DNA from 2 places in the Colwellia meonggei genome. Region 1 is predicted to be linked to the other one. Evidence: predicted binding sites of a transcription regulator. Region 1 holds the regulator's gene; the other holds the start of a gene.
What was found. Region 1 encodes LexA, which represses DNA repair genes until DNA is damaged. Its sites were predicted from a motif close to TACTGTATNNNNATACAGTA; they were not measured.

Region 1 (3,743 bases):
CGAGCTCCGGTGATCGTAGCAAATACATCGCAAATTGTTTCGAGTGGCGAAACCGTGACTTTGGAGGTGAATGTTTCTGACCCAGATGGTGATGCAATAGAGATAAGCTGGCAAAGTGACAATGAAAATGTGAGCTTTTCAACTAAAGAAGGCTCATCAGTAGATGTTTCTTTTCCTACCTCTAGTGTAGAACAAGTTATTGTTATATCCGTTGTCGCAAAAGACAGCCAAGGTAATACAAGTCAACAAACAATCACTGTGACATTACAAGCGGGGGCGCAAGCTAGCCAAGCACCAGTGATTTCTATGGCATCTTCACAACAAGCAAGAGGTGGTGAGAGCATTGTTATAATTGCTAATGTTCAAGATCCACAAGGAGATAACGTGGTTATTGAGTGGAGTGCTGATGATGATGAAATAGCATTTTCGGATAAAAATGTTTTATCTCCAACCGTTACTGTACCTGATGTTGCTAGTACTAGAGTTGTGTTGTTAAGTTTATCGGCAACAGATAGTGCTAATCATCGTAGTGAAAAAACGCTGGAGCTTACAATAACACCTGCCGATGATAACGAGGAACCAACTGTATATATTGAGCTGTTAGAGCAATTTGACACCTTGTCGGGCGATACTACTGTGCTTAATGCACGTTTAACGAGTAATGTCACGCTAGACTCTATCGCATGGGATTTAACATCCCTAATGGTTTCAGATGCTATTACCGAAATTATAACAACCAATAATATCACAACTATGACCGCTACTTTTACCGCGCCAATCGTTACTGAGTTAACAAAGTTTCCAATTAGTGTTATCGCTATTACAGAGAATGATATTCAATTTACCAGTAATAGCCAGGTATATGTTTCAGCTGAAAGTTCGCAAAGTTTAGAAGTGTCGCTACCGAGTAACATTGAAATAACCGAAGATAGCACTACATCGATTACTCCTACGATTGAAAGTTCACATAGTATCGATTCATATCAGTGGCAATGGACGTCTGACCAAGAGTTAGAATTACTTACACCAAAAAATGAAATATTAAGTGTCTCCGCTCCTAGAGTTGATACTGATGTGAGTGGGCAACTTTCACTAACGGTCACTATGGGGCAGCTAAGTAAAACTGTCAGCACTGAATTAACAATTAAAAATGATATAACATTGAGTGAAATGAATTATACCATTTCTCGTCTTGTCGCTGTGAAAGGACAAGCCATTACTTTTAATGTGATAACAGAAGATTATGAGCAGATTAAAGAGTGGTCTTGGGATACCTCAGGTGTTCAAGGCGCTAAAGTTAGTGATTCAAAGCAACACTTTGAAGTTATCGCTCCAGGAGTTAGTGGCCAGCAAACTTTGAGCATTATTTACCGTGCTAAATTAGTCGATAATTCTGAAGTGCTTAAAACAGCCAATGTAACAATACTTTCAGAAGCTATTGCCAGAACATCTTTATCTTTAGATACCTCAACAGAGATTGTTGTGCGTGAAGGAATTGAGACCCAGGTAAACTTAATCTTCTCTGATCGTCATGGTCTGGTAGATGCAATGTCTCTTGATACCACTAACACCAGCAATACTTTCGATGTAGCTGAGGTTATACGAACTGATGATGGTATCCAACTGAGACTACAAGTTGATAATTTTATCTTTGACTTTGAACATACTGATTACTTGTTCTTGAACGTTAACTACGGGGATTACCAACTACCATTTTTTATAAAAGTGAAAATGAAAGTTGATTAAAGGCAACTACGCTAAGGTAAATCATAACTTGCGTTTATTTACAGCCTGTATACAATGACAGTGATACTGTTTAAAAACACAGGCTGCCTAATAGTTGCTTAAGGAAAAAATATGCGCCCTTTAACACCCAGACAACAACAGATATTTGATCTGATCCGAGAAAAAATTTCTGATACCGGCATGCCACCTACACGAGCGGAAATCGCAGATTTTTTTGGTTTTAAATCGGCTAATGCGGCAGAAGAACACTTAAAAGCTCTTGCTAAGAAGGGTTATATCGAAATGTTGCCAGGTACCTCCCGTGGCATTCGTTTAGCGGAAGAATTTGCTGAAGAAGATGGCTTGCCATTGATTGGTCGAGTTGCTGCAGGTGAGCCAATATTAGCTCAGGAGCACGTCGAAGAGCATTATAAAATCGACGGCAGTTTATTTCATCCAGCCGCCGATTACTTACTACGTGTAAATGGCGAAAGTATGAAAGATATTGGTATTTTGGATGGTGATTTACTCGCGGTGCATCAAACAACTGATGTAAAAAATGGTCAAGTTATCGTTGCTCGCGTTGAAGAAGACGTAACAGTTAAACGTTTTAAACGTGAAGGAAATGTTGTTTATTTGCATGCCGAAAACGAAGATTTCTCACCAATAGAAGTTGACCTAACTTCACAGCATTTTAATGTTGAAGGTATTGCAGTTGGCGTTATTCGTTCAGCTGATTGGATGTAAATCTATTTACTTTAAATCGAATAAATGAAATTAAAAATTGATTAGTTATTGTGCAGGTTTTAAAGGCTTTTGTTATTTGAAACCTGCACTTTCCTTTCGTTAAGTTTATTTCTCTTCTCTAAGCTTTGTTTTTTAAGAATAATTATCATTCATGTTACTCAACGCGTATAATAGATTATTTTTTGTACTGTTTTTGAGTTGTGATTTTGTTAAATTTTCTGCATCATGATCACATAATGAACAAAAAACGAACATTCACTACACCCCTTTAAAAATAAGCTTTAAGCCATGTTTAGTGTTTTTACACTATTGTATTTATTAGCTTTTATTTTTTCCTTCGTTGAAATTTTAAATTGACCCAGATCAAGTTTTAAGTAATTCTAGTCTAGAAAACGTACAAATATAACAATAGGGCGCATTTGACGATTGTTCAAAATTGCACCACTTAAATAATAATAAATGTATGAGCAAAATCACTGGTTTATCAAGGTAAATTAAAGATTAGCTGCTGTTTTTGCCTTAAAGGGTGAAGGAGATGTCGAGTGAAAAGACGTAACCTAGGTTTGCTGTTGCTAGGGGGCTTGTTGTCTAGTTCAGTTTGGGCAGATATGCCGCTGAACTTGACCAAAGGTGTTACGGACGTTAGTAGAGACGTATATGATTTACATATGTTGGTGCTCTACATCTGTACGGCTATTGGTGTTGTGGTATTTGGAGCCATGTTTTGGTCTATGGTGTTTCACCGTAAATCAAAGGGCGTTAAACCAGCAACCTTCCATGAAAGCACAAAAATTGAAATTCTATGGACGGCGATTCCTGTCGTTATTCTTATCGCCATGGCAGTACCTGCGACATATACGCTTATCGAAATGGAGAATAATGATGATGCCGATTTAACCGTGCAAATTACCGGTTCGCAATGGAAGTGGCATTATAAATATTTTGATCAAGATATTGAGTTTTATTCAGTACTTTCTACTCCTAGAGAGCAATACGAAAACCTTGACGGCAGCTCTGCTGAAAAAGGTGAAAATTACTTACTTGAAGTTGACCGACCTTTAGTTATCCCAACCAATAAAAAAGTACGCTTTGTTATAACTTCAGATGATGTTATTCATGCTTGGTGGGTACCTGCATTTGCTGTTAAACAAGATGCAAACCCGGGCTTTATTAACGAAGCATGGACTAAAGTTGAGAACCCCGGCACTTATCGTGGCCAATGTGCTGAACTTTGTGGTAAAGACCACGGCTTTATGCCAATTGTAGTGGAA
Region 2 (3,743 bases), on a different contig from region 1:
TTGGTAAGTTAATTCAATACCTTCAATAATACCTTTGTTACTTTCATCTTCTTTATCGATGTTTTGTAACGCACGCTCAAGGTTATCAACAGTTGATAACATTTCACCGGCAAATTTCTCTAAAGCGAACTTACGCGCTTTCTCAACGTCTTGCGCTGCACGACGACGAACATTGTCAACTTCGGCTTTCGCGCGAATAACTGAGTCTTTTTGGTCAGCAACCGTTGATTTTGCAGCTGCTAACGCCAACTCTAGTTCATTTATCTTTTCTAGCTCTTCACTGATATTTTCAGCAGCCGCGTCAAATTGAACTTCAACTTGCTCTTCTGCTTGGTCAATAATCTCTGCTGCTAATTCGTCTGCTGCAATTTCTTCAGCACTTTTATTTTCTGTTGACTCGTTGGCCATGAAAAACTCCAAAGTATCTTTAATTTTCAAAGTTGGTAAAACACAATACCGCTAATTATGGGGGCTTGTTTTTATGATTCAAGCACAAAAGTAAATCATTTAGTAAAAAGTCAACTTTACAAGTGAACCAAATAGCGCGAAACTGCCGTTAGTCGCCTATTTTATTACGGTTTTATCCCAGCAATGAGTCAAATATATAAAACGGTGGGCTTAATTGGCAAACCTCATCATGACGGTGCCAGTTCAACCATCGAAACTTTACATCAATATTTATCAGAAAATGACTACCATGTTGTAGTTGAAAGCTCAGTAGCACCTTCAATAAATATTGAAAACCTAGCCATTGCTTCACTAACGGAAATTGGTGAACAAGCAGACTTAGCCATTGTAGTTGGTGGTGATGGCTACATGTTAGGTGCGGCACGGGTATTATCATGCTACAACATTGGTGTACTTGGCGTTAACCGTGGCAATTTAGGCTTTTTAACCGACCTATCACCTGACGATTTAATTACACCACTTGAGGCTATTTTAAAAGGCGAATCACGCAGTGAGCAGCGCTTTATTATCGAAGCAGAAGTATATCGACACGGTAAATTAAAAAGCTCAAACAGCGCGATAAACGAAGCCGTACTTCATGCGGGTAAAGTTGCCAACATGATAGAATTCGAAGTTTATATTGATGGCAGCTTTATGTTTAGCCAACGCTCAGACGGCCTAATAGTTTCAACACCAACAGGCTCAACGGCTTATTCCATGTCAGCTGGTGGCCCAATATTAACACCAAATTTAAATGCGCTTTCATTAGTACCAATGTTTCCGCATACATTAACAAGTAGGCCAATAGTGGTTGATGGCAACAGTGAAATAAAATTAAAACTTGCCAACGAAAACTATGAAAACTTACAAGTAAGTTGCGACGGTCACGTGATATTAGCTGTAATGCCTGGTGATGAAGTTATCATTAAGAAAAGTGAGTTTACACTACGATTAATTCACCCACTTGATCATGACTACTTCAACGTTTTGCGTAGTAAATTAAGTTGGGGTAATAAGCTCTACTAATTTAATAAAGCTGTAGCCCTTTAAAATTAAGCGCTATAAATAAAGTTGCAAACATAGCTTGAAAAAAAACCAGATACTGTATAAATTAACAGTATCTGGTTTTTTGGTTATTAATACGACACTTTAGCTTTGCTGCAATACGCAGGCAAACCATAAAGTAAAAATAGTAAAATGAGGCGACTATGTTACTGCACCTAAACATTCAAAACTTTGCCATTGTTCGTTCGCTTGATATTGACTGGCAACAAGGCATGACCACCATTACTGGTGAAACAGGTGCCGGAAAATCAATTGCCATTGACGCACTGGGTTTATGTTTGGGTGACAGAGCCATAACTAATGTTGTAAGGCCAAATTGCAAAAAAGCGGAATTAGCTGCAACATTTGATACTAGCAATAATAAACAAGCGCAAAAATGGCTCAAAAAGCATGACATGTTACTCGATAATGAATGTATTCTTCGCCGTGTTATTTCTGCTGAAGGACGCTCTAAAGCATATATTAATGGCAGCCAAGTACCACTGGCTCAGTTAAAAGAAATTGGGCAATTATTAATTAATATTCATGGCCAACACGACCATCAACTTATTGTAAAAGCCAGTGAACAACGCAATATTCTTGACGCCTATGCGAACCATCAACACTTATTAGACGATGTAAAATATTATTACCATCAATGGCGCGAGCTAAGCCAAGAAGCCAAACAACTACAAGAAAGTAAATTACAACGAGAAGCCAAGCAGCAGTTACTGCAATATCAAGTCAATGAATTAAATGAATTCTCGTTGCAAATTGACGAATTCGAAAGTTTAGAAACTGACTATAAACGCCAAAGTAATGGCCAGCATATTCTTAATGAAACCTTAATTGCAGTACAACAATTATCTGAAAATGAGCAATTTAATGTCGTTGATGGCTTACGACAAAGTGCAGAACAATTAACCTCACTCGGTAATTTAGACCCAGCGTTAAAAGCCATTGCAGAGCAGCTTAATGAATCGTTAATACAAGTAGAAGATGCTAGCCAAGAAATTAAGCATTACTATGAAAGTCTTGAATTAGATCCACAGGCATACACCTTAATTGAAGAGCGCTTCTCTACTGCAGTACAACTGGCTAAGAAGCATCAAGTCGCCCCTGAAGCACTTGCTCAATTTCATCAGCAATTATTACAAGAGCTACAAGCGTTCAGTAGTGATGAAACACGCTTAAACCAAATTAGTGACGATATCGAAACAGCGAAACAAAAATATCAAGACGCTGCCCATAGCTTGTCGCAATCAAGACAAAAGTCAGCAGTTAAACTAAGTAAAATGATCACCAAAAGCATGGCTGAGCTCAACATGCCTCATGGCAAATTCTTTATCGATATTTGTCAGGATAACAACGAAAGCTTATCAATTAACGGTAACGACCAAGTAAGTTACCTTGCCAGTTTAAACCCTGGGCAAGCACTTGAGGCAATGAACAAAGTAGCTTCCGGTGGCGAGCTTTCGCGTATTAGCTTAGCCATGCAAGTAATATTGGCCGATAAAGTCATAACTCCAAGTCTAATTTTCGATGAAGTTGATGTAGGCATTAGTGGCCCAACGGCGGCAATGGTTGGCGCTAAACTTCAGCAACTAGCAAAAAACACCCAAGTTATTTGTGTAACCCATTTGCCACAAGTTGCCAGTAAGGGGCACCAACAGTTATTTGTGGCAAAACTCACTGATGGCGAACATACCGAAACCACAGTAACGGAACTTTCTAGCGATGGTCGCGTCCAAGAAATTGCCCGTTTACTCGCCGGTGATAGAATTACCGAGAATAGTCTGGCTAACGCGCAAGAATTACTTGCCGGATAAAGCAAATATTTTTAAGCAGGCGAAATAAACTAAAAATTATTTTGTATCTCTTAGCCTGCTTCGCTATTATCCCCGTTCAAACTAAAAAGGATAAATATAATTACCATGTTGTTTCGAGTATTAGCTATTGTTATCGCCCTATCTGTTTCTGCCTGTTCGAGCTGGGTTTATCGTATTGATATCCCACAAGGTAACTACTTGGAACAAAAAGACATCGACAAACTTCAAATTGGTATGACAAAAGAACAAGTTAAGTTTGTATTAGGTAGCCCTGTGGTAGAAGACACCTTTAATAAAAACATTTGGCACTACGTTTATAGTTTTAAATCTGGTAGAAGCGACGAATATAACGCAGAAAAGAAATTTACCATTACCTTTGAAGACAACAAGGTTGTTAATGCAGAAGGTGACTTTGAATTACCA

Region 2: recN (DNA repair protein RecN) is a predicted target of LexA. The motif match lies at 1,548-1,567, and genes of this name have one in related genera.

What each region holds. Positions count from the first base shown of each region.
Region 1 is NZ_BAAJLZ010000010.1:379-4,121, forward strand. It holds gene AC27E9_RS17385 (Ig-like domain-containing protein) at 1-1,746, shown strand, start outside; gene lexA (transcriptional repressor LexA) at 1,858-2,472, shown strand; gene coxB (cytochrome c oxidase subunit II) at 3,015-3,743, shown strand, end outside.
Region 2 is NZ_BAAJLZ010000001.1:1,102,514-1,106,256, reverse strand. It holds gene grpE (nucleotide exchange factor GrpE) at 1-408, opposite strand, end outside; gene nadK (NAD(+) kinase) at 592-1,473, shown strand; gene recN (DNA repair protein RecN) at 1,656-3,320, shown strand; gene AC27E9_RS04985 (outer membrane protein assembly factor BamE) at 3,426-3,743, shown strand, end outside.